3 regions of the Agrobacterium sp. 22-214-1 genome follow, and region 1 is predicted to be linked to each of the others. Evidence: predicted binding sites of a transcription regulator. Region 1 holds the regulator's gene; each other region holds the start of a gene.
What was found. Region 1 encodes LexA, which represses DNA repair genes until DNA is damaged. Its sites were predicted from a motif close to TGTTCNNNNTGTGTTCNG; they were not measured.
Positions count from the first base shown of each region.

Region 2: the regulator LexA is predicted to act here: its motif matches at 6,943-6,960, upstream of ruvC (crossover junction endodeoxyribonuclease RuvC).
Region 3: the regulator LexA is predicted to act here: its motif matches at 9,038-9,055, upstream of ACQZ5G_RS18845 (helicase-related protein).

Region 1 is NZ_JBNWCK010000001.1:590,781-601,913, reverse strand. Features, by position in the region: gene gltA (citrate synthase) at 1-388, opposite strand, end outside; gene ACQZ5G_RS03060 (ComEC/Rec2 family competence protein) at 696-3,125, shown strand; gene ACQZ5G_RS03055 (glutathione S-transferase family protein) at 3,146-3,823, opposite strand; gene lexA (transcriptional repressor LexA) at 4,097-4,819, opposite strand; gene ACQZ5G_RS03045 (TRAP transporter large permease subunit) at 5,068-6,327, opposite strand; gene ACQZ5G_RS03040 (TRAP transporter small permease) at 6,324-6,857, opposite strand; gene ACQZ5G_RS03035 (TRAP transporter substrate-binding protein) at 6,978-7,985, opposite strand; gene ACQZ5G_RS03030 (transketolase family protein) at 8,107-9,138, opposite strand; gene ACQZ5G_RS03025 (transketolase) at 9,135-10,007, opposite strand; gene ACQZ5G_RS03020 (SDR family NAD(P)-dependent oxidoreductase) at 10,067-10,828, opposite strand; gene ACQZ5G_RS03015 (LysR substrate-binding domain-containing protein) at 10,998-11,133, shown strand, end outside.
Region 2 is NZ_JBNWCK010000002.1:152,848-160,912, forward strand. Features, by position in the region: gene ACQZ5G_RS10475 (TIGR00282 family metallophosphoesterase) at 7-831, shown strand; gene ACQZ5G_RS10480 (MBL fold metallo-hydrolase) at 936-1,778, shown strand; gene ACQZ5G_RS10485 (pyridoxamine 5'-phosphate oxidase family protein) at 1,817-2,320, opposite strand; gene ACQZ5G_RS10490 (YebC/PmpR family DNA-binding transcriptional regulator) at 2,515-3,261, shown strand; gene ACQZ5G_RS10495 (LLM class flavin-dependent oxidoreductase) at 3,314-4,315, opposite strand; gene ACQZ5G_RS10500 (methyl-accepting chemotaxis protein) at 4,446-6,755, opposite strand; gene ruvC (crossover junction endodeoxyribonuclease RuvC) at 7,002-7,514, shown strand; gene ruvA (Holliday junction branch migration protein RuvA) at 7,547-8,065, shown strand, end outside.
Region 3 is NZ_JBNWCK010000005.1:235,082-246,214, reverse strand. Features, by position in the region: gene ACQZ5G_RS18885 (cyclic nucleotide-binding domain-containing protein) at 1-59, shown strand, start outside; gene ACQZ5G_RS18880 (exodeoxyribonuclease III) at 78-881, opposite strand; gene ACQZ5G_RS18875 (outer membrane lipoprotein carrier protein LolA) at 1,044-1,769, opposite strand; gene ACQZ5G_RS18870 (DNA translocase FtsK) at 1,820-4,486, opposite strand; gene ACQZ5G_RS18865 (ammonium transporter) at 4,701-6,047, opposite strand; gene ACQZ5G_RS18860 (P-II family nitrogen regulator) at 6,077-6,427, opposite strand; gene tesB (acyl-CoA thioesterase II) at 6,640-7,524, opposite strand; gene ACQZ5G_RS18850 (ubiquinone biosynthesis hydroxylase) at 7,500-8,825, shown strand; gene ACQZ5G_RS18845 (helicase-related protein) at 9,283-11,133, shown strand, end outside.

The sequences.
Region 1 (11,133 bases):
GCGCATCGCGGCGGTAGCCGGTGAAGAAGCGGCTCATCTGCTCATGCACCATGGTGTGGCGCGTGACGCGGGTGTCGAAGTCCTTCTTCTGAGCCGCGGTCGGCAGTTCACCGTAAAGCAGAAGGTAGCAGGTTTCCAGGAAGTCGCCCTGTTCGGCGAGCTGCTCGATGGGGAAGCCACGATGCAGCAGAACGCCCTCGTCACCGTCAATATAGGTGATCTTGGATTCGCAGGAGGCCGTCGACGTGAAACCCGGGTCGTAGGTGAAAGAGCCCGTGTGCTTGTACAGCGTGGCGATATCGACGACGCTTGGTCCGATCGTGCCTTCCCTGACCGGGAGTTCGACCTGCTTTTCGCCAAGTGTCACTGTAGCGCTTTTTTCCGTCATACTGATCCTCCGAAAACATGCGGGTGGGGGCGTTGAGACACGCCCCGCGGTTAAGCGTCTACCGATTAGCTATATGATCCTTGCGCAGATGCCAAGCTATCCAAAGGTCAAATTGTGCATTGCGGCAAACGCAATTGCCTTGCTTCCGTCTTTCCCGGCGATGGCAATTCAATCTCAGTCAACGCAGGGTTAAAGGAAAGGATTGCAATCCCTCGCATCCGCCTGCAAACCTGTTCCCGGTGCGGCAGGGGCGCGGCGCGGATTGCTCGGTCAAGGGGAAAAACAGCATTTCGGATATGCCGAAACGATGCAGGGCGATTTGCCCGGCACGGCGGAAATCCTTTATCCGCTTCGTAGAACCGGCGATGTCGCGACATATGGTACGCCCGCCCTTGTCGGCAAGCCGAAACTGCGAGTTGTCGCCTCTCAAAAAATCGCCGTATGCGTCGCCGAGGAGCGCGCATTCGGTCACGATTTTCTTTTCGTTCCGGTTTTCATCGGCTGCGGTGCGATCCTCTGGTTTTCCCTCAATACCTCGCCTTCATTCCTCGTTCTGGCGATCACATGTCTCATCGCCGCCGGTCTGGCGTTTTTCGCGAAATATCGCTCGGGCTTCGCAGCCACGGCCTGCGGCCTTTTCGCGCTGCTTTTGCTGGGCATGCTTTTCGCCGGGGTCGAAACGTGGCGTGCGGGAACAGTGGTGCTGGATACGCCCGTCACCACCACCATCACCGGCACGGTGACCCGAAGGGAGGTGGATGCGCGCGGGGACTGGCGATATGTGGTGCAACTCACAGCAACGGAAGCGCCGGCATTGTCACGCCCGCCGGGCAAGGTCTCGCTCCTGTCACGCGGGGGAGGCGAGCCCGCCGCGCTCGGCGCGACCATTCGTGGCAAGGCGCGGCTTTCGCCGCCATCCGGCCCGGCTCTGCCGGGGCTCAACGATTTCGCCTTCGCCTCCTATTTCAGGGGCATAGGCGCGACCGGATTCTTCTATAAGCCGCCACAGACGGTAACTCCACCCGGCATCGACGCGAAGACGGGCTGGCTGGAATGGGCCGACATGCGGCTCTATGGCCTTCGCACCGCCATTGCCGAGCGCATCCGCAACACCATCGGCGGCGATGCCGGCGCCTTTGCCGCCTCCATCGTCACCGATGAGAGACAGGCCATATCCGCCGAAACGATGGAAGCGTTGCGGCTCTCCGGCCTTGCCCATATCGTCGCCATATCCGGGCTCAACATGGCGCTGGCGTCGGGCATATTTTTCGTGGGACTGAGGCTTGCCTTCAGCCTTTTTCCGGCATTTGCGCAGCGCTGGCCCGTGAAGAAGATTTCGGCTTTCGCCGCGCTCTTGATGACGCTTGCCTATTATCTGATTTCAGGTTTCGCCGTCTCCGCCGAACGCGCCTGGCTGATGATGTCGGTGATGCTGATCGCGGTGCTGTTCGATCAACCCTCGCTCAGCCTCAGGAATGTTGCGCTTTCCGCTTTGGTCATTCTTGCTTTTTCGCCCTCGGAAATCATGGGTCCGAGCTTCCAGATGTCTTTTGCCGCGACCATCGCGCTCGTCGCCTCCTATGCCGCCTGGAGCCGCTGGCGTATCGATCGCGAGCGTCTGTTTATCGGGCGCAAACCGGCATGGATGACGGTGGCGCAAACGGCGGGCGCCATCGTTGGCGGTGTCATCACGACGTCGCTGATCGGCGGTCTTTCGACGGCGATCTATTCGGTCGAGCATTTTCAGCGTGTCACCACCTATGGACTTTTCGCCAATCTGGCCGCCATGCCGCTGATGTCGCTGATTGTCATGCCTTTCGGCCTTTTCGCCATGCTGTTGATGCCTTTCGGGCTGGATGCGCCATTTCTGAAGGTCATGGGGTACGGCATGGCCCTCGTCATCGAGGTTGCGCAGGAGGTGGCGTCCTGGGGCGGAAGCGCTGCGACGGGCCGGCCGCACGGGTGGTTTCTGGGGCTCGCCTCGGCTGGTTTTCTGCTGTTGACATTGCTGCGCAGCCGGCTTGCGCTTCTGGGCATGCCGCTTCTGTTCCTTGCCTTTGGCCTGTCAGCCGCCACGGCCTATCGCGATCCGCCCGATTTGCTTGTTCATGAGGATGGCGAGCTGGTGGCGCTGCTGGAGGACGGCAAAGCCTATACGACGAAGGCTCAGCCGCAGGGTTTCGTTTATGGCCAGTGGCAAAGGGCGCTGCTTTTACCGGAACAGCCTGTGCCGCCGGTCTTTCTCAAGACCGAGGCTACGGCAAAAACCGTGGCTTTGGCCCCGAAGGCGAAGCTTGATCCGCAAGAGATGAGCGCGGTTGCACGGCAGATGACGGCGGCCCTGAGAGACGCCGAGCCCGGTGTTTTCACCTGCAGCAAAGGCATATGGTGCGTTGCGCGCGCGGGAAGCGGCGAATGGATCATCGTTTTGGAAGATGGCCGCTTTGCCGGAAAGGCTTGCGATATTGCCGATATCGTTATCGTCTCCCGCAGAACGTCCTTTTCCCAATGCCGCTCGGGCGCACTTCTGCTGAACCGCGATATCCTGCGGCGGATCGGTTCGCTGGAAATGGACTTCGCCGGCAGCGATCAGGCAGGGGTGGTCGGCAGACTGCGCGCCGCAATCGCCGGCATGGACAGGCCCTGGAGCGAACATCGCTATTACGACTGGAAAAGCGGCCGTTTCGATCACGACGTGCCTGATGCCGTCATGCGGTTGCTGGCGGCATCACAATAAAGTGCCGCCAGCATGGGTCGTCAGGCCTTGATGCGCAGATCCGCCGTCAATTCGCCGATCCCGCTAATTTCCTCTTCATGCGCCGCGTCGCGCCAGACTTCCTTCAGCCCGGCCTCGTACCATTCGCGCATGGCGGGAAGGGTGAGCAGCCGGTCGCAATAGGCTCTCGCCGCGGGCGAAAGTTCCGCGCCATAAGTCTGGAAACGAAATGCCACCGGGCAGAAGAAGGCATCGACCGCCGTGAATTTCTGGCCGGCAAGAAAAGGCCCGCCGAATTTCGCGAGTCCTTCGCTCCACAGCGTATCGATGCGCTTTATATCGGCCGCAAGCCCGGTATCGCCACCCTTCGGTTTTACGCGAATGCCGACCGACATCGGGTAGAGATTGCGCAGCGAGGAAAAGCCCGCATGCATTTCGCTCGCCGCGGAACGTGACCAGGCCCGTGCCTGCTTGTCGCTCGCCCAGACGCCCTGGTGTCTTTCCGCCAGATATTCGGCGATCGACAGCGTTTCCCAAATTGTCACGCCCTCATCGACAAGGCAGGGCACCTTGCCGGTCGGCGAGAAGGTGGAGAAGGAAACGCCTTCGCCGAAGGGAACGAGTTTTTCATCGAAGGCGATGCCGAGCGTGCGCATCAACACCCACGGCCGCAGCGACCATGAGGAATAGTTCTTGTTGGCGATATAAAGATCATACATGACGTGTTTCCCCGATATGACGCGCATTTCTATACCGGCGGATGGCCCTTGGAATATTGCAAATAATCCATGGCTCCCATAAGCCGCGTTGATGAATGGCAAGGTGAGGGCAGGGAGAAGGAGGCATATCTACCTCACCGCCCGGAGATGAGGGCGAAACACACCCTCTCTTTACTTCCGCAGAGCCGCTCTGTTCCAGAGAACAAGCCAAGATGCCTCAAAGGGAGCGCCATCGTCTCGATGACGCCCTTAGCGAAAAAAGCGGGCTGCCAATTAATGGTAGCGGCGGATCAGCCCAACCAGCTTGCCCTGGATTTTCACCCGATCCGGCCCGAAAATACGGGTCTCATAGGCGGGGTTGGCGGCTTCCAGTGCGATGGAGGCTCCCTTGCGGCGGAAACGCTTCAGGGTCGCTTCTTCATCATCCACCAGTGCTACGACGATATCGCCAGGATTGGCCGTGTTGCCGTTGCGGATTATGACGGTATCGCCATCAAAAATGCCGGCTTCGATCATCGAGTCGCCCTTGACCTCAAGAGCGTAATGTTCGCCCGAGCCGAGCATGTCGACCGGCACGGCCACATCATGGGTGTTGTTCTGGATGGCGGAAATCGGCACACCGGCGGCGATACGGCCCATGACCGGCACGGTGACTGCACCGCCGAGATCATTGGCCGGCGCCTTGGGGGCAGGGGCCGGCTCCGGCGTCTTTGGCTTGCCGAGGCTGCCTTCGATGACGCTCGGCGAGAAGCCGCGCTGCGGCCTTGCACCCGGCGCATAGGCCTCAGGTAATTTGATCACTTCCAGCGCGCGCGCCCTGTTAGGTAGCCGGCGAATGAAGCCGCGCTCCTCGAGTGCGGTGATCAGCCGGTGGATGCCGGATTTGGAGGCAAGATCGAGTGCGTCCTTCATTTCATCGAAGGAGGGCGGCACGCCGGACTCTTTCATTCTTTCATGAATGAAGAGAAGCAATTCCTGCTGTTTGCGCGTGAGCATGAGGAAAACACCCTTGAGAATCGTCGTTGAAGTCGCGAAACAAATACAGAACGAACACTATATGTTCCATATGTGTTCCGCAATCCCCTAAAATTTCGTGAAGGGTGCATCGCAGATCGTGATTTGATCGTCGAAACCATGAACAAAGCAGATTTAACGACGTAGGCGGCACGTCTTGAATACTAAAACCACCGACCGGATAGACCCGGCCGGTGGTTTCTGGCTGCCGATTTGCTACGGGCCGAACGTCAGTAGATCGTGAGCGCAGGAATGAAGCTGACTGCGATGAGAAGCAGCATCGCCATGGTGAAGAACGGCCACAATTCCCTCGTCGTCGCGCCGAGCGGCGCTCTGGCTATGGAGGACGAGATGAAGAGCGTGGTGCCGATCGGTGGCGTATAGAGCCCGATACCGAGATTGATCACCATCATCATGCCGAGCTGCACCCGGTCGAGCCCGATCATATCCGCAAGCGGCACGAAGATCGGTCCGAGCAGCAGGATTGACGGCGGCAGATCGAGCGGCATGCCGATGATCAGCATCAGGACGTTCATCATCAGAATGATCAGGATCGGGTTGGAGATATTCTCCGCCACCCAGGTGGCGAAATGCTGGGGCGCCTGATCGAAGGTGAGCACCCAGCCCACCGCCGCACTGCCCATGATGACCAGCATGACGACGCCGGTTGCGGAGCCAGCCTCGACGAAATTGTCGCAGAAACGCTTCCACGTCAGATCGCGATAAAAGAAGATGCTGAGCACGAGCGAATAGACGACGGAAAGAACGGCCACTTCGGTCGGCGTTGCAAAGCCGAAGCGCAGGCCGAGGATGATCAGGATCGGCAGAAGGATCGCCGGCAGGCTGCGGAATGCAAGTAGTGCCAGATCGCGCTTGCGGATGCGTTCGTCTCGCACCGCATAGCCACGCCGCACGGCAATGGCCCAGCAGACGAAGATGAAACCGACCGCCATGAGCAGGCCCGGCAGAATGCCGGCGATGAACAGATTGGCGATACTGACGCCGCTGACCAGCGAATAGAGGATCATCGGGATCGACGGCGGAATGAGCACGTCGATGACGGCCGAGGTGGCATTGTTGGCCGCACAGAGGGGAGCGGGATAGCCCTGGCGCTTTTGCCATGGAATGAGCACCGAGCCGAGCGCGCTCGCATTGGCGACCGCCGAGCCGGAAACGCCGCCGAACACGACCGAGGAAATGACGGTGGTGGAAAGCGGGCCGCCGCGCCAGCGCTGCATGGCCTTGGAGGCCAGCTCCAGAAGCTGGGTTCCAAGTTTGCCGCCGAGCATCAGCGTGCCCGCAAGCATGAAGAACGGCAGCGCCAGCATCGGGAAAGACTGGGTCTGGTCGTAAACCTGCTGCGCCACGATCGAAAGCGGCACATAACCGTTCCACAGCACGGCGACGCCCGCAGAGATGATCAGCGCATAACCGACCGGAACCGCAATCATCATGAGAATACAAAATGCAATGATCATCACGATGGTCATAGCGGCATCTCCTCGGTTGCACCGTGCGGGCGCGCATGCCAGCCGCCGGAGAGAATGCGCAGGCTTGCCGTTGCGGTGGTGATCGAGACCAGTGCCGCGCCGAAGGCGATGGAATAATATCCGATGCTGTTGGGCAGTTGCAGCACAGGGCTGATTTCCGCGCCGGCGATCTCGGCGACGACAAGCGCCTGCTGCGCGAGAATGACGAAGCTTGCGACCGTCACGAGATTGGCGAACAGCAGAACCGCCACCTTGCCGCGTTCGTCGAACTTGTCATAAATCCATTCAACCGCCATATGCGCGCCGCTCTGCGCGGCAAGGGTAATGCCGGCAACGATGAACCATGGAAACAGCATGGTCGGCAGTTCTTCCGCAAAATCCAGCCCGCCGGATGTCGATAGATAGCGGACGATGACGTTTGCGGTCATGATGACCGTAAGCAGAATGCCGGTTGCCACGATGATGATGCGGCAGAGGATGGCGATGAAACTGTCAACGCGATTGGCGGCGGACAAGGCTCCTTCGAGCATTGGCGCATCTCCTGAAAACTGAAACCGTATGAATGTCGGTGTGAGCGAGGCTCCCGCCGATCCTGTCGGTGGACATGAAGGCGAGGCCGGGCGGCATGAACCGGCCCGGCATCCTGATCGTCAGCCCTTGGCGGCCTTTTCCAGCTCAGCGACGAAATCGCCGAAGGGCTTCTGCTTCCATGTCTCCAGCACCTGCGCGGTCGCTTTCGCGAAAGCGGCGTGGTCGATGTCTTCCACCACCTCGATGGCGGCATTGGCCTTGAAGGCGGCCAGCGACGCGCTTGCCTTTTCCGCCGAGAGTTTGCGCTGAAGCGCCCCCGCCTCCTTCGCCGCCGCCTTGACCGCCTCGAAATCCTTGCCCAGCCGCCCCTCGGCGAATTTGGACATCAGGAACGGGGTGGACTCCCATTTATGGGCGGTGAGGCTGATATGTTTGTTGACCTCGTAAAGCTTGGAGCTTTCGATATTCACGAGCGGATTTTCCTGCCCGTCGACGACGCCCTGCTGAAGCGCGATGTAGAGTTCGCCGAAGGCGATCTGAACCGTCGCCGCATCGAGCGCCTTGAAAATATCCATCGTCATCGGGTCGGCGGGGGTACGGATTTTCAGGCCTGCGACGTCCTGCGGCTTGGTGATGGCGTGTTTGGAATTGGAGACATGGCGGATGCCGTTGTCCCACCAGTCTAGCGGCACGATGCCGACCTTCTGGAAGCGCGCATCGAGCGATGCGCCGACATCGCCTTCGAGTACCTTGATCGCCTGATCGGCGTTGCTGAACAGGAAAGGCAGGCCGAGCGCCGCGAGTTCTGGAACAACGCTCGAAACCGGACCCTGGCTGTTGGCGGTGAAATCCAGCGCCCCGGTGCGCAGGCTGGTCAGCATGGCGGCGTCGCTGCCAAGCGTTTCCGAACCGGCGACATTGATCGCCACGCGGCCTTCGGTTTTCTGGGCAACGAGTTCCGCGAATTTCGTGGCCGCGATCGTGCGCGGATTGCCGGGCGCCGCGCCATGGCCGAGCGTCAACGTCGTGGCGGCCCGGGCGTTGCGGGCCGTCGTCAGAATGGCCGGCGCCGCCAGTGCCAGTCCGGTACCGGTCAGGAACATACGCCTGTTGATGGAAATACTCATTTTTCTCCTCCCTGGATTCAAACACCCTCGGCGTTGTCCGATCACGCGGATAACGCGCTCCACTCCCTTGAAACCGCCGGCTCCCTCCGGCTGATTCCGCACCATGTTTCAGCTTCAGCCTTTAGACCGAACCGTGCGGTACTTCAAAACTTTCATTCTCCAGCCACGCCCTTGCGCGCGCCACGATCATCGCCGTCGAGATGCCGTAGCGGTCATGCAGGGTGGGCAAGGCACCCGCATCCAGAAAAGCATCGGGCAGGGCGATCTGCCGCAGGCGCGGCGCCCGGCCGCTTTTCATCAGCGCCATCGCCACGGCCTCTCCAAGCCCGCCGATTTCGCTGTGGTTTTCCGCCACGATGACCAGACGATCCGCCCGGTCCACTTCCGCGAAGATCGAGGCGGTATCGAGCGGCTTGATGGTGGGGGAATGCAGCACGGCGCAGCCGACGCCCTCCTTCTCAAGCAGGGCAGCCGCTTCGAGAACCCGCATCGTCAATATGCCGGACGATATGAAAAGGACCTGCGCACCATCGCGGATAAGCTTCGCCTTGCCGAGTTCGAACCGATAGCCATATTCTTCGAGCACCACCGGTACCTGGCCGCGCAGCAGGCGCATATAGACGGGGCCGTTATAATCCGTAATGGCCGGCACCGCGCCTTCTATGTCGGTCGCATCGCCCGGGTCGATGATCGTCATGTTCGGCAGCGCGCGAAAAATCGCCAGATCGTCGGTTGCCTGATGGCTGGGGCCGTAACCCGTCGTCAGGCCGGGCAGGGCGCAGACGATCTTCACCGGCAGGTTTTCCTCGGCAATCGCCATGGCGATGAAATCATAGGCGCGGCGGGCGGCGAAGACCGCATAGGTGGTCGCAAAGGGCACGAAACCTTCGCGCGCCAGACCGGCCGCAGTGCTCATCAGGAGCTGCTCGGCCATGCCCATCTGATAAAAGCGTTCGGGAAAGGCTTTGGCGAAAATATGCAGGTCGGTATATTTGCCGAGATCGGCGGTGAGGCCGACAATATTCTCGCGTTCCTTCGCCAGCTGAACAAGAGCGTGACCGAAGGGCGCAGGCCGTGTCGGCTGGCCTTCGGCGGCGATGGAGGCGATCATCGCCGATGTGGTGAGGCGCTTCTGCGGAGCTGCTGCACTCATTGCGGCCGTCCTTCTTCAAGCGCGTCGAGCGCCAGCTTCCATTCATGTGCTTCCACGCGAATGAAATGGGTGATTTCGCGGTTTTCGAGAAAGGGCACGCCGCGGCCCATCCGGGTATCGAAAATGATGGCGCGCGGCCTATCATCGGTAAGTGACATGGCGATATCGAAGGCATCTCGAACCTTGTCGATATCGTTGCCATCCACGCGCTGCACATGCCAGCCGAAGGCCGCGAATTTGGCGTCCACGGGTTCGGAGGACAGCATCTCGCGGGAAGGGCCGTCCGCCTGCTGATTGTTGAAATCCACGAGATTGATGAGATTGCCGAGCCTGTGATGGGATGCCCCCATGGCGGCTTCCCAGGTGGAACCTTCGCCCAATTCGCCATCCGACATCAGGTTGATGATGAATCGGTCGGAATTCTTGCGCTTAAGGCCGAGAGCCATGCCCACCGCAATGCCAAGCCCATGGCCGAGCGATCCGCCGGTGATTTCCATGCCCGGCGTATAGGAGGCCATGCCGGACATGGGCAGGCGCGAGCCGTCGCAGCCATAGGTCTCCAGCTCGTCTTCCGGGATGACGCCCGCCTCGATGAGCGCTGCGTAAAGCGCAATCGCATAGTGGCCGATGGAGAGCAGAAACCGGTCGCGGCCTTCCCAGTGCGGATCGTCCGCCCGGTAACGCATGGTGTGAAACCAGGCCACCGCCAGAACATCGGCAATACCGAGCGCCTGGCCGACATAACCCTGTCCCTGCACCTCACCCATCAAAAGGGCGTTGCGCCGGATGCGCCAGGCGCGTTCCGCCAGCGATACATTCGCCAGCGCCGCTTCCTTCGTTGCATCTGCGTGCCGATATCCCTGAGCCATGGTTTCCTCCTCCCGGTCAGAAAAATCGAAGCCGGTTTCCCGGCTTCGAAAGGTGGTTTTCAGTGAATGAGCATTCCGCCATTCACGTCGACAACCGCACCGGTGACGTAGGAGGAGAGGTCCGAGGCGAGGAAGAGATAGATATTGGCGACATCGATGGCGTCGCCGAGACGGTTGAGCGGAATGCCCTTGAGAATGTCGCGGCGCATGTCGTCGGTCAGCTTGCCGCCGGTAATGTCGGTCCGGATCAGGCCGGGAGTGACGGAGTTGACGCGAATGCCGTCGGGGCCGAATTCACGCGCCATGGCCTTTGCGAGACCGAGAACGCCCGCCTTGGCCGCCGAATAATGCGGCCCGCCGAAAATGCCGCCGCCACGTTGCGCGGAGACCGATGACATGCAGGCAATGGAGCCGCCGCCATTGTCGCGCATATTGGGAATGAAGGCCTGGCTGAAATTCAGCACACCGGTCATGTTGACATCGACGATGCGCTGCCAGTCTGCGCCGGTGATATCGAGCGTCTTCACCGGCTGCGTAATGCCGGCATTATTGATGAGGATATCGATCTTGCCGAAAGCGGCGATGACTTTTTGCGCGGCTGCCTCGCAGGAGGCGCGATCCGCCACATTGCCGCCGACGCCGAGATGCTCGCCGCCATCCACTTTTTCAAGCGAGGCCGCGGCTTCGATGCTGCCGGCTTCATCCAAATCCACGATGGCGACGCGGGCGCCGTGGCGGGCGAAAAGTTCCGCCGTGGCGCGGCCGATGCCACGCTTGCTGGCGGCGCCTGAAATAACCGCGGTCTTTCCATTCAACAACATAAGCAATCCTCCCAAGCCGGGCGGGCCGGCTCCATACGCTTGACGGCGGTGCTCCCGACCTGCCGCCGCATCCCGTCCTGCGACGAATGCAGCCTCGATATTGCAGATGGGCAGAGGGCGCTTCAAACGCGAAGTTTACATCATCTCATGAATCTGCTTCAGTAATCGAATGTTGAACGGCATTTCACTCACCTCCATCCGCGCCTTCGAATCCGCCGCCCGGCTCGGCTCATTCCGCGCCGCTGCCGACGAGCTCAACCTGTCGGCGAGCGCCGTCAGCCACGCCATCGTCAAGCTCGAAAGGG
Region 2 (8,065 bases), on a different contig from region 1:
GGGTGAATGAGGCTTCTTTTTCTCGGAGATATGGTTGGCAAGACCGGACGCACGGCTGTCTGGGAGCGGTTGCCGGGGCTGATTTCCGACCTGAAGCTGGATTTCGTCATCGTCAACGGTGAAAATGCTGCCGGCGGTTTCGGTATCACCGAAGATATCTATCTCGAGACCATCAATGCCGGCGCCGATGTGGTGACGACCGGCAACCATGTCTGGGACCAGAAGGAAGCGGTTTCCTTCTGTGAGCGCCACGACCAGTTCCTGCGGCCCGCCAATTATCCGGATGGTACGCCGGGCAAGGGCTCGGGCATTTTTTATGCCCGCAACGGCGCGCGCATACTGGTTGCCAACATCATGGGCCGGGTCTTCATGCATCCGGAACTGGACGATCCCTTCAAGTCGGCGGAAAACATTCTTGCCGCCTGCCCGCTGAAGGAACAGGCCGACGCCATCATTTTCGATTTCCACGCGGAAGCGACCAGCGAAAAACAGTGTTTCGGCCATTTCGTCGATGGGCGCGCTAGCTTCGTTGTCGGCACCCACACCCATGTTCCGACCGCCGATGCCCAGATATTGAACGGCGGAACCGCTTACATGTCGGATGCCGGTATGTGCGGCGATTATGACAGCTCGCTTGGCATGGAGAAGGAAGAGCCGATCAACCGCTTCATTTCCAAAATGCCGAAGGGCCGTTTCGAGGCAGCGAGCGGACCTGCGACGATCTGCGGTGTCGGCGTTGAGATTTCCGACCGAACCGGACTTGCGGAAAAGATTGCGCCGCTGCGCATCGGGCCGCGGCTTTCGGAAACCCTGCCGTCCTTCTGGGTTTAATCTTCCCCCGACGCGTTCACAATGACGAGAGTGTGAGCTCTTGTAACTGGACGCTCGCCAAAACCTGTCCCATCCTCTCAGCTTCGCAAGTTCAGGGGAGTGGCATGATGCTGCGCGTGCTAATGCTTGCAATATCGGGGCTGATCGCCTGTTCGGGAGCGGCCTTCTCCCAGACGGCGAGCCGCCCTCCCGTCAGCCAGTGCCAGGCGATCGCCAGCAACATTCCGGGCGTCATGTTCGCGAGCTTCAATCCGCCGGGTGTTCAGCTGGCGCAGGCGACGGCGAAGGAAGAGGTGAAGATCAGCTTCATCGGCCATTCCACCTATCTCATCGAAAGCCCCGGCGGTGTGACTATCGCCACCGATTATAACGGCGTCTATCGTCCGCCCGTCACGCCGACTGTCGTGACGATGAACCGGGCGCATTCGACGCATTTTACCCTCAGTCCGGACCCGGCCATTCAATATGTGCTGCATGGCTGGAGCGATACGCCGGGAGAAAAGGCCGAGCACAAGGTTCTGGTGGGCGATGTCTATATCCGCAATGTCGCAACCGATATCCGCAACCGCTGGGGCGATTACGAGTCCTTCCAGGAGAACGGCAATTCCATCTTCATCTTCGAGGTTGCCGGGCTGTGCATCGGCCATCTCGGGCATCTGCATCATGAGTTGACGGATACGCATTATGCCGAGATCGGCCGTCTGGATGTTCTGATGGTGCCGGTGGATGGCGGGCTGACCATGGGGGCCGACAGCATGAGCCGGGTGGTCAAGCGCCTGCGCTCCGCGCTTATCCTGCCGATGCACCGCACCGGCCCGCCGCTGGAGCAGTTTCTGACGATGTTCGGCGAAAGTTTCCGCATTGCCTATGCGACCGATCCGGTGATCCGCGTTTCGATGAGGAACCTTCCCCGCCAGCCGCAGATACTGGTGCCAAAAGGCATGTAGCATAGCGACGGGCGAGGAAGGCCGGGGAGAGCCGTTTCTCAGGCAAAGGTGAGGTGCTGGCGAACGCCGACGTCAGGCGTCTTGTCATCCGACATGTTCGCCTTGGCGATTTCCCAGCCGAATTTCAGCGTGCTGTCCGTCGAAGCCCAGATATCGGCATCGTCGACATGCAACGCCAGCATGGTCAGTTGCGGGTCGCTTTTGCCATGTTCGTACCATGCGGCGGTGACGGAGTTCCAATATTCGTCGATCTTGGTTTTATCCTCGCGCGCTTCGAGGATGCCTGAAAGGCAGGCGTGGTAGTCATGGTCCTTGCCCACCACGCAGAAATGCGCCCGGGAGCCGGATTTCAGCGATTTCACCAGATCGGTGTCTTTTTTGGAGAAAAACCAGATGGTGTTGGTCTTGGGGTCCGCATGAGGCGCCATGGGCTGCATGTGGTTGTGCAGTCCTTCGAGACCGAGCATGCCGGCATGGACGGAATTGATCTCGTCCCAGAGCTGGCGGGCCGGTGCTTCTCGTGCTTCAGTCAGGCTGACCATATGTTTTCTCCTTCGGGTGTCATGCTGCGACGGAGGAAAAATGCCCTGTTCCGCCGCGTTCATGATCAGAACGAAGAGCGGATAAATCAGTTCCTTCCGTTGTTGCAGCAAGAGAAAGCGCTTGCGGGGTTGAATGGCGCGGCTATCGCACTTATAAGGCCCGCAATCTCCAAATTACGACAATCAGGTTTTCCATGGCTGGTCATTCACAGTTCAAGAACATCATGCACCGCAAGGGCAAGCAGGACTCCGTGCGGTCCAAAATGTTTTCCAAGCTTGCGCGCGAAATCACCGTTGCGGCAAAGACGGGCATGCCCGACCCGAACATGAACCCGCGCCTGCGTCTGGCAATCCAGAACGCCAAGGCCCAGTCCATGCCCAAGGACAACATCGAGCGTGCGATTAAGAAGGCGTCCGGCGCGGATGGCGAAAACTATGACGAAGTCCGTTACGAGGGTTACGGCCCGGGCGGCGTCGCCGTCATCGTCGAGGCCCTGACGGACAACCGCAACCGCACCGCCTCCAACGTTCGCTCCATCTTCACCAAGGCCGGCGGCGCTCTCGGCGAAACCGGTTCGGTCTCCTTCTCTTTCGATCGGGTTGGCGAAATCTCCTACAAGGCTGAAGTCGGCGATGCCGACAAGGTCATGGAAGCCGCCATCGAGGCCGGTGCCGACGATGTCGAATCTTCCGAAGATGGTCACACCATCATCTGCGGTTTCGAAGCGATGAACGAGGTTTCCAAGGCGCTGGAAGGCGTGCTGGGCGAAGCCGAAAGCGTCAAGGCCATCTGGAAGCCGCAGAACACGGTGCCTGTGGATGAAGAAAAGGCGCAGTCGCTGATGAAGCTCATCGACAATCTCGAAGACGATGACGACGTGCAGAACGTCTATTCCAACTTCGAAGTGTCCGAAGAAATTCTCGCCAAGCTTTCCGCCTGACGTCTCATATTTCAAAAAAAGCCCCGGTAGCGTCCGCTCCGGGGCTTTTTGTTTAGGCAGCCTTCTTTATGGAGGTTCGCACGTCAGCAAAAATCTCCACGGATCGCAGCCGCTTTTCGATGTCATGGATCGGCATGGAAACGATCAGCTCATCCGCCTGCGTTTCCGCCAGGAAGCCGTCGAGATGGCGTTGGATCGTCTCAGGCGAGCCCACGGCTGCGAAACGCAGCGTGTGTTCGACAGAGAAACGTTCCATCTCGTTCCAGTAATCGTCCATGCTGTGCACCGGCTTCGGAAACTGCGTGCGCACGTTGCGGCGCAGGTTGACGAATTGCTGCTGCGACGAGGTGAAGAGATGTTGCGCCTCCTCGTCCGTATCGGCGCCGACGCCCATCACACCCACCATCACATAGGGCTTGTCCAGCACTTCGGAAGGCTGGAAGCGCTCGCGATAGATATGGATGGCTTCCATCAGCATATCCGGCGCGAAATGTGAGGCGAAGGAATAGGGCAGGCCGAGGGCTGCGGCGAGATGTGCGCTATAGGTGCTGGAGCCGAGCAGCCAGATCGGCACGTTGGAATTCATGCCCGGCACAGCGAGAATGGCTTGATCCTGTTGCGGCGGGCCGAGGTAACGCTGGAGTTCGACGATATCGTGCGGGAAGTTTTCCGCGCCGGCATCGAGATTGCGGCGCAGCGCCCGTGCCGTGCGCATGTCGGTTCCGGGCGCACGGCCGAGACCGAGATCGACACGGCCGGGAAGCAGCGCCGCAAGCGTGCCGAACTGCTCGGCGATGACGAGCGGGGAGTGGTTGGGCAGCATGATGCCGCCGGAGCCGACGCGGATATGTTTCGTGGCCGCGCCCACATGGGCGATGACCAGCGATGTTGCAGCACTGGCGATACCCGGCATGCCGTGGTGCTCCGCCAGCCAGATGCGGTTATAGCCGTGTTCTTCGGCCTTGATCGCCATTCGGCGGGAATTTTCAAGCGCCTCGCTGACGCTCTCGCCTTCGCCGATGGGCGAAAGGTCGAGAATGGAAAAGGGGATCATCCGACGCTCCTGCGAAATTTAAATCTTTGCTGCGGATGTAAGGCGCGTGTCCCGATTTACCAGTGAAGTCGCGCAGAATTGAAGGATGGTTCAAAAAAATTGGGGCCTCCGAAGAGGCCCTTTTGCTTTTTCAGCCTGCCCGCCGAATTTGTCGGGCGTCGCGATGACCAGCCGCATCCCGGTCGGAAGCCAGCGTGAATTGTCCAAGCCTGCCATCCATTTCACCCGCTTCGGAGGCGAGATTGTGAATGGCGGCCGTCGTTTCTTCCACCATGGCGGCATTCTGCTGGGTCATGGTGTCGAGGCTGGCGACGGTGCTGTTGATTTCCGAGAGCGTGTGCGCTTCCTCGCGGGTGGAGTCCATGATCTCCTCGATGCGCGCGCTGATGGTCTGCACATGCTTGCCGATGCCGGAAAGCGACGTGCCTGCTTTTTCCACCAGCGCCACGCCGGCGGAAACCTCGTCGGTGGAGCGTTTCAGCAGGCTGGTGATCTCCTTTGCGGCCGCCGCCGAACGCTGCGCCAGTTCGCGCACCTCCTGCGCCACGACCGCAAAGCCCTTGCCTGCTTCGCCCGCGCGGGCTGCCTCCACGCCGGCATTGAGGGCGAGAAGATTGGTCTGGAAGGCGATTTCATCGATGACGCCGATGATCTGGTTGATCTGGCGTGACGAGGTCTGGATCGCCTCCATGGCGGCGATGGTCTGCTCCATCACGCGGCTGGATGCCGTGGCCTCCGCGCTGGCATCGCGGGCGATCCGCGTTGCCTGTTCGGCGCGTTCGATCTGGTCGCGAACGGCCTCCGTGATCGCCTTGATGGCGCTTGCCGTTTCGGTGATGGAAGCTGCCTGTCGCTCGGTACGTTCGGCGAGCTGATCGGCGCCCACCCGCATTTCCTCGGAACCGCCACGAACCGCGGCGGAGTTGCCGCCGATGGCCTGCATGGTTTCGCTGAGCCGGGAAAGCGCCGTGTTGAAGTTATGGCGCAGGCTTTCGAGATCGTCGGGGAAGACGGTTTCGATACGATAGGCGAGATTGCCGTTCGCCAGCCGATCCAGACCTTCATCCAGGGAATGCACGACCATCTGCAGGGTGCCGGCCTCGGCCTCCCGTTCCGCAAGATGCGCGCGGCGGGCCGTTTCGGCTTCCTCACGCGTGCGCGATGCGGTTTCTTCCATCTCCCGCTGCAGGATGAGCTTTTCGCGGAAACTGCCGAGCGCCCGCGCCATGCGGCCGATCTCGTCCTTCCGGTCCTGATTGCCGATCTCCGCATCGAGACGGCCTGCGGCCACTTCGCCGGTCAGTCCCGCAAGCTTTTCCAGCGGTGCGAACAGGCGCCGCGCGAAGAAGGCCGTCGCCGCGCACATGGCGGCCAGAACGCAAAGGCCGATCACGGCCAGCGTGCCGGCAATCGAAACCGAGCCCGCATTCAATTCGCTGCGCAGCATGCTTTCCACTGCGAGATATTTTTCCCCGGCAAAGGAGAAGGGGCGGGCATAGGCATTGGCCTCGCCATCGGCACGGTCGATCTTGGCAATCGTCATGCCCGTCGTATTCAGCGCCTGCCCATGGAAGCCATAGATTGCCGGATCGAGGCCGACCAGCCTGTTACCCTCCACGCCGATAACCTTGCCATCGGCGGAAACGATTGCGGACTGTTCGGAACTGCCGGCCGTCACACCCTTCGTGAGGATTTGGCTGAAGACCTCTTCCTTGACCCGGAAGAGCACGATGCCCTTGAACGCGCCGAACTTGACGACCGAAACGCCGAAATAAATGCCGGCCTCTTTCGTGGCGGCATCGATGCGCAGGCCGGAGAAGCTGGTCTGCGCCACGTCGTTCACGGCCTTTTCGGCATTCGCGGCGCCGCGTGCGAAAGCCGCGCCGAGGCCGCTTTCCGCCCAGGCGCTGCCGGTGACGGTTTCCCCGAAAGCCGATCCTTTCAGGTAAGAGTAATAGACCGTGCCTGCGGGATCGATGAAGAGAACGTCGCTGAACGGCGTTCCCTGCAGATAACCGCCAATATCCGTCTGGGTCTTCTCATGGGTTGAATAATAGAAGCCGCTTGGGCTTTCCGGCTTGATCAGTTTTTCCTTTTCGCCAAAGGGGTTTTCCTTGACGAAGACGCGCTGCAGTTCCGCCTTCGCATCGCCGGAGTTCTTCTGCACGGTCGCCCAGCCGCTGCGCATGGAGACGACAGCCATTTGCAGGGATTCGATCTTGGCAATGGAATCCGCCTGTGTTTTCAGCTGCTCAAGACGCTCCTGGAGCATGTCGCCGCGAAAGACGAGAATGCTCTCCATGGATTTCGACGCCTGTTCTTCAAGAACGCCGCTGCTGCTTTGATAACCGAGAAGTGTCAGAGCCCCGGTCGAGATCGCCATAAGCGCCAGGAAAATCGCCAGCACTTTGGTGGATATAGAATGAAAACGGTTCAGCATGGCCGATACAGCCCCCAATGCCGGATCAGTTCCCGCGCCATGCATGTGGCGCCACCGGATGGCTGATATGGCTCAAATATTATGCCGCGGATCATCATGTCCGCAGCTCCCCTTTTTTGATTTTGTGGGGGAACAATGCGGTACGCGGTTTAAGCAGAGGTAAATGCTGCACTGCAAATTTGATGAATGTTGTCGTTTTGTTCACTTATCGCTGGCAGGGTCGCAGCCGGAAAGATAAGGTGCCTCATGCAAAAGACGATTCGAATCATTGGCATTGACCCCGGATTAAGGCGCACCGGCTGGGGGGTGATCGACACTCTCGGCAACAGCCTGCGGTTTGTCGCCTCCGGCACGGTGACGTCGGACGGCGATATGGATCTGGCCTCGCGGCTCTGCCAGCTGCATGACGGGCTGGCGGATATTGTGCACAGCCACCAGCCTGATGAAGCGGCGGTGGAACAGACTTTCGTGAACAAGGATGCGGTTGCGACCCTGAAACTCGGCCAGGCGCGCGGCATCGCCATGCTGGTTCCGGCGCGCGCAGGGTTGCCGGTCTTCGAATATGCGCCGAACGCGGTGAAGAAGGCCGTCATCGGTGTCGGGCATGGCGAAAAGCAGCAAATTCACATGATGCTCAAAATCCTGATGCCGAAGGCCGAATTCAAGGGTAACGATGCGGCGGACGCGCTCGCCATCGCAATCTGCCACGCCCATAATCGCGGCGGTGACAGGATGCGGCGACTGCTGGCGGCCGGTTGAATATTTAAAGTCTCATTGCAGCGGGCGGCATCATGATCGGAAAACTGAAAGGCAGCATCGAGGAAATCGGCGCGGACTATGTGCTGGTGGATGTTCACGGCGTCTGTTACGTCGCCTATTGTTCGGCGCGCACGCTGTCGAAAATCGGCTCCGTCGGGGAGGCGGTGGTGCTGTTCATCGAAACCTATGTGCGTGAGGACCAGCTGAAGCTCTTCGGGTTCCTCTCGGCGCTAGAGCGGGAATGGTTCAACCTGCTGCAGAGCGTGCAGGGTGTGGGATCGAAAGTGGCCTTGGCCGTTCTTTCCACGCTGTCGCCCTCCGAACTGGCCAATGCCATTGCGCTACAGGACAAAACGATGATCTCCCGCGCGCCGGGCGTCGGGCCGAAGGTGGCGGTACGTCTTGTGACCGAGCTTCGCAACAAGGCGCCGGCCTTTGCCGGAGAGGCTTCCGCCTCGATCGGCCTCAAGCAGGAGCTTGGCGAAGGCGTCGCATCCGCGCCGGTAGCGGATGCCGTTTCCGCGCTCACCAATCTCGGCTATTCGCGCGAC
Region 3 (11,133 bases), on a different contig from region 1:
GCGACAATATCGCGTCGCTGGCGGCGGGTGCGGCCCGTTTGCAGAACCGCTTCGTCTAACGCCAGAATTCCGCCTGTTCAGAACCGGAAATGGGCGGTGACGGGAACATGGTCGGATGGCCGGTTCCAGCCGCGGGCCTCGCGCAATATGTCGATTTTTTCGAGTGAGGAGCCGAGATCCTGCGAAGACCAGATATGGTCGAGGCGGCGGCCGCGATCAGCCGCTTCCCAGTCCTTGGCGCGGTAGCTCCACCAGGTATAGATCTTTTCCGTCTCCGGCACGTTCAGGCGCATCAGGTCGAGCCAGTTGCCCTGCTTCATGATGTCAAGCATGCCTTCGGTTTCGACAGGCGTATGGCTGACGATCTTCAGAAGCTGCTTGTGCGACCAGACGTCATTTTCGAGTGGTGCGATGTTGAGATCGCCGACGAGAATGGACGAGGTGCCAGGCACGCCATCGGCGCGCAGCGCCTTCATTTCCTCGATAAAATCCAGCTTGTGGCCGAATTTCGGATTGATCGAGCGATCCGGCTCGTCACCGCCTGCCGGCACATAAAAATTATGCAGTCGCACGCGGCGCGATCCGACCTGAAAAATCGCGGAAATGTGGCGTGCGTCGCCGATACCACAATAGTCCTGTCGATGATCTTCGGTCAGCGGAATCTTCGAGGCAATGGCGACGCCGTGATAGCCCTTCTGGCCATGGATGATGACATGCTCATAACCGAGCGCTTTCAGCGGCTTCATCGGAAACTCGCCATTCGGGCATTTCGTTTCCTGCAGGCAAAGAATGTCGGGTTTGTAACGTACCAGAAACTGCTCAACGATCGGCATTCTGAGCCTGACCGAGTTGATGTTCCAGGTGGTTATCGAAAACGACATGCATGTGCTCCGCTTTTACTGCCGCGAACCGCTTGGCTCGTGACATGTTTCCGGGGCGCAGGCTTATAACATCGCGACGAAAACGGGAATGTATTTTAGCGGTAAAATGAAAAAGGCGACCGCAGGGTCGCCTTTCGAAGAATTTCCTTGGGGCTTAAAGCCTCAGCCGCCTTTGCGAACTTCCTCGTAATTGATGTTGAAGACGCGTTCATCGAGGTTCACGCCGGTCTGGACGTTGAAGATCATGACGGTCGTGTCCTTGTTCTGAGCGTCTGTCGTGGTCCATTGCCTCAGATCGAAGGTCTTCGGATCGAACATCAGGGTAATGGTGGAATCGCCGAAGACGCTCTTGTCGCCCAGCACGATGGTGGTCAGGTCCGATTCTTCCTTGACGTTGCGAACCTTCTGATTGCCGAGATCGATCTTGTCGGACAGAAGCAGGCTGAGCGGCGTCTTGGAAAGCGGATAAAGATCCCAGGTCTTGAGCTTCATATTGCCGATAACGACGTTCTTGCCATCGGCGATGACCCGCATGGGCGAGGGGTCTTCGTAGTTGAAGCGGAGTTTGCCGGGGCGTTCGATGTAGAACTTGCCACCGGTCTGTTCACCGCGCGGGCCGAACTGGACGAATTCCCCCATCATGGTTTTGACCGACGAGAAGTGATTGGCGATTTTCTGCGCTGTCGCCGTGTTGCCGGCCGCCTGGGCAAAGGCGTCAAGCGGCGACAGGCCGGCCATGATTGCGGCCATGGAAAATGCCGTCAGCACGCCACGACGCGTCACGCCGTTTTGCGGTGTGTTTGCGTTGGCCGTTTCGCCGGTGGTCAGGTCGTTCATTCTATTCTCCTTCATCGCAGCGATTGTCCGCATAAAAGGCGGCGGCTTCATGACGTTGAAAGCGTGTAATAACGCTTCTTCGCCCCGCTTGGTTGCGGACGTTACCGCTCGATGATGTCTGCTTCCGTCGGTACGAGTATTTCACGTTTTCCGGCGTGGTTGGCGGGGCCGATAATGCCTTCCTGCTCCATGCGCTCGATCAGCGAGGCGGCGCGGTTATAGCCGATGCCGAGACGCCGCTGCACGTAGGATGTGGAGGCCTTGCCATCGCGAAGCACGACGGCCACGGCCTGATCGTAAGGGTCCTCGGAATCGGAGAAACTGCCGGTGCCGGCCGGGCCGCCGCCATTGCCTTCCTCGTCGTCTTCCTCGGTAATCGCTTCCAGATATTCCGGTGCGCCCTGTGTCTTCAGATAGGCGACGATTTCTTCCACCTCGTTGTCGGAAACGAAGGGCCCGTGCACGCGCTGAATGCGCCCGCCGCCTGCCATATAGAGCATGTCGCCCATGCCGAGCAGCTGCTCGGCGCCCTGCTCTCCAAGGATGGTGCGGCTGTCGATCTTCGACGTCACCTGGAAGGAGATGCGGGTCGGGAAGTTTGCCTTGATCGTGCCGGTGATGACGTCGACGGAGGGGCGCTGGGTGGCCATGATGACATGGATGCCGGCGGCGCGCGCCATCTGTGCCAGGCGCTGCACCGCGCCTTCGATGTCCTTGCCGGCCACCATCATCAGGTCGGCCATCTCGTCGATGATGACGACGATATAGGGCAGGGGCTTCAGATCGAATTCTTCCGTCTCGTAGATCGCCTCGCCGGTCTGGCGGTCGAAGCCGGTCTGCACCGTGCGGGTGAGGATTTCGCCCTTGTCGAGCGCCTGCTGCACGCGGCTGTTGAAACCGTCGATATTGCGCACGCCGATCTTCGACATCTTCTTGTAGCGCTCTTCCATCTCGCGCACCGTCCATTTCAGCGCCACGACGGCCTTTTTCGGATCGGTAACGACGGGAGAGAGCAGATGCGGAATGCCGTCATAGATCGACAGTTCGAGCATTTTCGGGTCGATCATGATCAGGCGGCACTGTTCCGGCGACATGCGGTAAAGCAGCGACAGGATCATGGTGTTGATGGCGACCGACTTGCCCGAACCGGTGGTGCCGGCAACGAGCAGATGCGGCATCTTGGCGAGATCGGCGATGACAGGTTCGCCGCCGATGGTCTTGCCGAGCGCCATGGCGAGTTTGGCCTTGCTGTTTTCGAAATCGCGGCTGCCGATCAGTTCCCGCAGGAATACGGTTTCGCGCGTCTGGTTCGGCAGTTCGATGCCGATGGCATTGCGGCCGGGAACGACGGCGACGCGGGCGGCGATCGCGCTCATGGAGCGGGCGATGTCATCGGCAAGGCCGATGACACGCGAGGATTTGATGCCGGGTGCCGGTTCCAGTTCGTAGAGCGTGACGACCGGGCCGGGGCGGACATGAATGATTTCGCCCTTGACGCCGAAATCCTCGAGAACGCCTTCCAGAAGGCGGGCGTTCTGTTCCAGCACTTCCTCGCTCAGCATATTGTCGTGAACGACATTCTTCGGCTCCGCCAGAAGATGGACTGTGGGTAACTGGAAACCGTCTGCGGCGATGAAAGAGGCCTGCGCCTCCCTTGCCACGCGCTCGCTGGGCTTCGGGCGCGCGGAAGGGGCGGTTATTCTGGGTTGCCCGCGTCCCGGCGCCTGTCGGGCGGTGAATTTCTGGTCGGACTCGTCGTCGGAGAGAATGCCGTTCGGCAGCCGGCGTCCATCCGCGTCGAAGGGTTGTTCGTCATCCATGTCCTCGTCATGATCGAGCGCGATGGAGGGAGGTGACATCTGGCGACGCGATGCGGCGCGTTCTTCGAAAGACGGCTCTGCGCGCTGGTCGAGACGGTTGATCGCGGTCTTGAGGCGCGACGGTTCGTTCAGCGTGCCGAATTCATATTCGTTGAAGTCGTAAGGATGTTCGAATTCATCGTGCAGGGATTTAGACTTCAGACCGAACAGGCGGCGGAAGCGCGCCTGGGTGATGTACCAGTAATGCGCCAGCGCGCCGAAGGCGAGCATATTGGCGAAGAAACCCTCGCCGTCGTCTTCATCATCCTCTTCGGCCTCACGGGCGGCGCGGGCCTTGCTGGTGGCGACGGGAGCGGCTTCTTCGCGTTCCAGCTCGTCATCCAAACCGCCAACGACACCGGCGGCAAACAGCATCAGCCATGCGGCGGGTGCCGCAAATATGACACCCAGTACCGTGGCAATCGTGCCGGTGGGGTAAGCGCCGATGAAAAGGGCGGGAAAACGCAGGATCATGTCACCGATGACGCCGCCGATGCCGTTCGGCAGCGGCCATGTCACGGGGGCCGGAAAACAGCCCAGCGAGGCGGCGCAGACGATGGCGCCTGCGACCCAGGCTACGAGGCGAACGGGTATGCGGTGGAATTTGCGGCCGGCGATCAGCGCGATCGCCCAGGCGATGACGGGCAGGAGCGAGATGATTGCGGAAAGCCCGAGGAACTGCATCACGATATCGGCGAAAATCGCACCGCCGTAGCCCAGAAGATTGGTGGGCTGGTTTCCTGTCGCGTAGGAGAGGCTCGGATCCGCGACATTCCATGTCGCGAGCGCGGCGATGCCCAGTGCAATCGTGGCCAGCAGAGCGAAACCGGCGAGAGCCATGATCTGACGCACGAAAAACGCCGTCAACACGAAGCGCGTGTGACGACCATCGAATGTCGGAGAATGCATTCTGCCCATGTCCCTGAACCCGTCGTTTTATGGTTTCGGCAAGATCCGGCAGGAGACCTGATCCCGGATTGACAGGGAAAACTAACCGCTTGCTGGTTAATGTCGTGTTAACCATGCGGTTTTTTGAGGCGCTTCGGCTTTACGGCAAAGAAAAAGGCCCGCCGGAGCGGGCCTTCTTTTGGGAGAGGGGATGGAGAACCCCTTTTCCCGGATATCAGGAGTGGTAGGCGGCTTCGCCGTGGGTTGCGAGGTCGAGGCCTTCGCGTTCGGCTTCGACCGGAACACGCAGACCAACGATCACGTCGACGATCTTGTAGAGGATCGCGGAGACGATGGCGCACCAGACGATGGTGATGGCCACGGCAACGAACTGCGTCCAGAGCTGCGAGGCGATGGAGAATTCAGGCTTGCCGGTGCCGCCAAGCAGCGGCGAGGTGAAGATGCCGGTGCCGAGAGCGCCGATGATGCCGCCAATGCCGTGGACGCCGAAGACGTCAGCCGTGTCGTCGTAACCGAACTTGTTCTTCACCACGGAGACGAAGAAGTAGCAGATCGGCGAGACGATGAGGCCGAGAACGATGGCGCCCATCGGGCCGACGGAGCCGGCGGCGGGGGTGACGGCGACGAGACCGGCGATCATGCCCGAAGCGGCGCCCAGCATGGAGGCCTTGCCGCGGGTGAAGCTTTCAACCAGCGACCAGGAAACGATGGCGGCTGCGGTTGCGAGGAAGGTATTCATGGTTGCGAGAACCGCACCGCCCGATGCTTCGAGGTTGGAACCGGCGTTGAAGCCGAACCAGCCGAACCACAGCATGGCTGCACCGACGAGGGTCAGCGTCATCGAGTGGGGGGCCATCATGTCCTTGCCGAAGCCGGTACGCTTGCCGACCATGATCGCACCGATCAGACCGGCGATACCGGCATTGATGTGAACGACGGTGCCGCCGGCGAAGTCGAGGGCGCCCATGCCGAAGATCAGGCCGTTTGCATCCCAGACCATGTGAGCGATCGGGAAATACACGAAGGTGGCCCACAGGATGGTGAAGAGGATGACGGCGGAGAATTTGACGCGTTCTGCGAAGGCGCCGATGATCAGCGCCGGCGTGATGGCCGCGAAGGTCATCTGGAAGGCGATGAACGTATATTCATAGATCACGACGCCCTGGGAGAAGGTTGCCGAGGTGCTGTCAAGCGAAACGCCCGACAGGAACAGCTTGCCGAAACCGCCGAAATAAGGGCCGGTGCCGCCGCCAAAGGCGAAGGAGTAACCGTAGATTACCCAGACGAGCATCATGACTGCGCCGACGACCGTGCACTGCATGAGAACGGAGAGCATGTTCTTGGTGCGGACGAGACCGCCGTAAAACAGGGCGAGGCCCGGAATGATCATGAAAAGCACGAGGATCGTCGCGACATACATGAATGCGGTGTCGGCTTTTTCCGGAACGGGCGCTGCGGCTGCTGCCGGCGCGGCATCCTGGGCAAAGGCGATGGCCGGAGCCATCAGGGCCGCCGCTGCGGCGCCCAGCTTGCCGAGCGTTGAAAACTTATTGAGTTGCATAGCTAGAAAACTCCCCTGTCAGCCGTGCTTCAAAGCGCTTCTGTGTTGGTTTCGCCGGTACGGATGCGCACGGCCTGTTCGATAGAGTAGACGAAGATCTTGCCGTCACCGATCTGCCCGGTCTTTGCCGCAGACGCGATCGCTTCGACGGCCTTGTCGACGACGTCGGATGGAACTGCGATCTCGATCTTCAGCTTGGGAAGGAAGCTCACCGCATATTCCGTGCCGCGATAAATCTCGGTATGCCCCTTCTGGCGTCCGTAACCCTTTACCTCGGTCACGGTCAGGCCCTGGATGCCGACGCCGGTGAGCGCTTCGCGCACTTCATCCAGCTTGAACGGCTTGATAATGGCCATCACAATTTTCATCTGGTTTCCCATCCTTTGTTTTGTCCTCGGCACGGAGCCGACTCTCCTGCCGCTGGCAGATCAGTAACAGCGACTGCGGACATACATTCAAAGGGCGTGCCAGTTTTGAGTGTGTATCTAACTTATTGAAATATAAAACTTATATGAAGGACGTCTGAAAAAGGGGCATTTGTCGCCAAAATTTGCGTCTATTAAATGTGCGATTTTCAGAAAAAGCACATTATTTAATCATTTGCCCTTTTGCGGATCAAACCCTCCTGCGCCACGGAGGCGACCAGTTCACCCTGTCTGGTGAAAATATTGCCACGAGTCAAACCGCGTGCGCCGGAAGCGCTGGGGCTGTCCTGTGTGTAGAGCAGCCAGTCATCCAGCCGGCAGGGGCGGTGGAACCACATGGCGTGATCGAGGCTCGCCACCTGAATCGAGGGATCGAAGATGGTCGTGCCATGGGCGTAGAGCGAGGTGTCGAGCAGGGTCATGTCTGAGAGATAGGCGAGAATGGCCGATTGCAGACGCGGATCATCAGGCACGTTGCCGACGGCGCGAACCCAGATATCCTGCTGCGGTTCGAGTTTTTCCTTGGAGATATAGTGGGTCAGCGATACCGGCCGTATCTCGATCGGCCGCTTGTTGCTCCAGTATTTGCGGATAGAGGCGGGCGCCTTGGCAAGAAAGGCTGCCTGCATCTGCTCTTCGCTCATCAGTTTTTCAGGCGGTGTCACGTCAGGCATTTTGATCTGATGGTCGAAGCCGTCCTCGAAAATCTGAAACGAGGCCGACATGGAAAAAATGGCCTTGCCATGCTGGATGGCGACCACCCGGCGTGTGCAGAAGCTCGCGCCGTCGCGGATGCGCTCCACCTGGTAGACGATAGGCACCAGCGGATCGCCGGGGCGCATGAAATAAGCATGCAGCGAATGCACGAAACGGTCGTTATCCACGGTCCTCTGCGCGGCGATCAGGGCCTGCGCGATGACCTGGCCGCCGAAAACGCGCTGCCAGCCGATCTGCGGGCTTTCGCCCCGGAACAGGTTCTCTTCCAGCTTCTCAAGATCGAGTGTGGCGATGAGATTGGCCATCGGGTCTGACGTTTGCGAGGGATGCGACATTTTTTCGGCCTGCTCCGGCTGTAGGAAGACGTCACATGGTCTATAGTGCGCCGATGATGCGTGCACAAGATTTGAGGAGAAGCGCGATGCTGGACGTAGTGGTGGCAGGCGGCGGATATGTCGGTCTTTCCGTTGCTGTCGCAATCAAGCAGGCGGCCCCGCATCTTGATGTGCAGGTGGTTGAGGCCTCTCCCGAGGATGTCTGGGCGAAGGACGTTCGCGCGTCCGCCATTATTGCGGCAGCCACCCGGATGCTCGATGTTTTCGGCATATGGAACGAGATCGAGCCGGAAGCCCAGCCGATACACAAGATGATCGTCACCGATTCGAAGACCGCCGATCCGGTGCGTCCCGTGTTCCTGACGTTCGACGGCGCCGTGGAAGAAGGCGGGCCGTTTGCCCATATGGTTCCGAACGTCGCTCTGGTGCGCGCATTGCGAGGCCTGTGCGAGCGTCTTGGCATAAAAATCCGTCACGGTCTTAGTGTTTCCGATTTTACTGCGGGTCCGCAGTCGACGGCCATTCGCCTTTCCGATGGGTCGACGCTCGAAGCGCGATTGCTGATTGCCTGTGACGGCGTTCGCTCCGCGCTCAGGGACATGGCTGGCATCAAGACCGTGCACTGGGCTTACGATCAGTCCGGTATCGTGACGACGGTTGAGCATGAGCGGCCGCATGAGGGCTGCGCCGAGGAGCATTTTCTGCCATCCGGCCCCTTCGCCATCCTGCCGCTGAAGGGAAATCGCTCTTCGCTCGTCTGGACCGAACGCACGGCCGATGCCGACAGGCTGGTGGCTTCCGACGATCTGGTGTTCGAGGAAGAACTGGAGCGCCGGTTCGGTCACAAGCTCGGTCCTCTTCGTCCGGTCGGTCCCCGCCGCGCCTTCCCATTGGGTCTGACGCTGGCACGCTCTTTCGTTGCACCGCGTTTCGCGCTTGCGGGTGATGCGGCGCACGGCATTCACCCGATTTCCGGGCAGGGCCTCAATCTTGGCTTCAAGGACGTGGCGGCTCTCGCCGAAACCGTGGTCGAGGCCGACCGGCTCGGCCTCGATATCGGCTCACTCAACGTTCTGGAGCGTTACCAGTCCTGGCGGCGTTTCGACACGTTGCGGATGGGCGTGACGACGGATGTGCTGAACCGGCTTTTCTCCAACGATATTGCACCCATCCGTATCATGCGTGATTTCGGTCTCGGCGTCGTGGATCGTTTGCCGGGTCTCAAATCCTATTTCATCGGTCAGGCCGCCGGCACGACGGATGCGAATGCGCCGCGTCTGCTTGCCGGCGAGGCGCTCTGATCCGACCCTTCCTGCATGTTTCTGATCGGCTTTTCCGGGATTGCCGCTTGACAGCCGATTCCGGGATTTTCTGCCCGGTGGCTTTACCGTAAAGCCGAATCCGGCCAAGGACTTATCCGGATTCATAATCTGGTATGGTCTGCGCCCTGGCCAACCAGATATTGCGGAGAACAAAAGCTGAATCCCATCGAGTCAGCGATTCGTATTCGATTCGTTCGCAGACTGTTCCGCAGCCGAATCGATTTCATTTTTGCCGGATTCTTTTTGTTTGCTCAACTGGCTGAATCTGAATGGAAAATTCCGTCGACAGGTCGCCCTGAGCCACTTTGCGGATGAGGCCTATTGCCTTTGTCTGCGGGCATTGCCATGTGTGGTGCGTGCGGCCTGCATCAGCAATGCCGGGTGCACGGCAAGCAGATGAAGTCGATTCGCGGATACTACGTTGAATTTTCGCCCCATGATCCTGAGCGGCCGCGGTGTCACGGCCGTTCTCGGCCCCACCAATACCGGCAAGACCCATTACGCGATCGAGCGGATGGTCGCGCATGGCAGCGGTGTCATTGGCCTGCCGCTGCGTCTTCTGGCGCGGGAGGTCTATACCCGCCTCGTTGAAAAGGTGGGTGCGCCGAATGTGGCGCTGATTACCGGCGAAGAAAAAATCGCACCGCCTAAAGCCAAATATTCCGTCTGCACGGTGGAAGCCATGCCGCGCGAGACGACGGCCGCCTTCGTCGCGATCGACGAGGTGCAGCTGGCGGGCGATCTCGAACGCGGGCATATCTTCACCGACCGGGTGCTGCATCTGCGCGGGCGGGAGGAAACGCTGCTGCTTGGCGCCGGCACGATGCGTCCTATCCTCGAAAAACTGCTGCCGGGAATTACCGTTGTGGAACGCCCGCGCCTGTCGCAGCTTTTTTATGCGGGTCAGAAGAAGATTACCCGCCTGCCGCAACGCACGGCGATTGTCGCCTTTTCCGCCGATGAGGTCTATGCCATCGCCGAGCTGGTGCGCCGTCAGCGCGGTGGTGCTGCCGTGGTGCTGGGCGCGCTTTCGCCGCGCACGCGCAATGCGCAGGTGGGGCTCTACCAATCCGGCGATGTCGAATATCTGGTGGCGACGGACGCCATCGGCATGGGTCTCAACCTCGATGTCGACCATGTCGCCTTCGCGCAGGACCGCAAATTCGACGGCTATCAGTTCCGCAATCTCAATCCCGGCGAGATCGGCCAGATCGCCGGCCGCGCCGGCCGCCATCTTCGCGATGGCACATTCGGCGTGACGGGGCGTGTCGATCCGTTCGATGACGAGCTGGTGGCGCGGATCGAAACCCATCAGTTCGATGCGGTTAAGGTTCTGCAGTGGCGGACGAAAAATTTCGATTTTTCCTCCATCGCCAATCTGCGCCTGAGCCTCGATGCCGCGCCGGCGATCCAGGGACTTTCGCGCGCCCTGCCGGCAATCGACCAGCAGGCGCTGGAATATCTGTCGCGTTATCCCGAGATCATCGATGTGACGACGAGCGATGCGCGGGTGGAAAAACTCTGGGAGGCGTGCGCTCTTCCAGACTATCGCCGCATTGCTCCTGCCCAGCATGCGGACCTGATCTCCACGCTCTATTTCGACCTCGTCAAACGCGGGGCGGTGAACGAGGATTTCATGGCCGAGCAGGTGCGTCGCGCCGACCGGACGGATGGAGAGATCGATACCTTGTCTGCGAGGATTGCGCAGATCAGAACATGGACTTATGTATCGAACCGCCCAGGATGGCTTGCCGATCCGACACACTGGCAAGAAAAGACTCGGGAAATCGAGGATCGATTGTCCGATGCGCTACATGAAAGGTTGACGAAACGCTTTGTTGATCGCAGGACATCTGTGCTCATGAGGCGCCTGAGAGAGAATGCGATGCTTGAAGCTGAAATCAGTGTAAATGGTGATGTCTTCGTAGAAGGTCATCACGTCGGCCAGTTGGCCGGGTTCCGGTTCACGCCGGTGCCGGGAATGGAAGGGCCGGATCAGAAGGCCGTGCAGGCTGCGGCGCAGAAGGCGCTTGCGCTCGAATTCGAGGCGCGTGCCGCGCGTCTGCATGCCAGTGGAAATGGCGATCTCGCTTTGAGCTCCGATGGTCTGGTTCGCTGGTTGGGCGAACCGGTTGCCCGCCTTTCGGCCGGCGACAACATCATGAAGCCGCGGGTGATCCTGCTTGCCGACGAGCAGCTGAACGGCAATGCCCGTGATCACGCGCTGGCGCGCGTCGAGCGTTTCGTCAATCATCAGATTGCGACCGTGCTGAAGCCGCTGGACGAT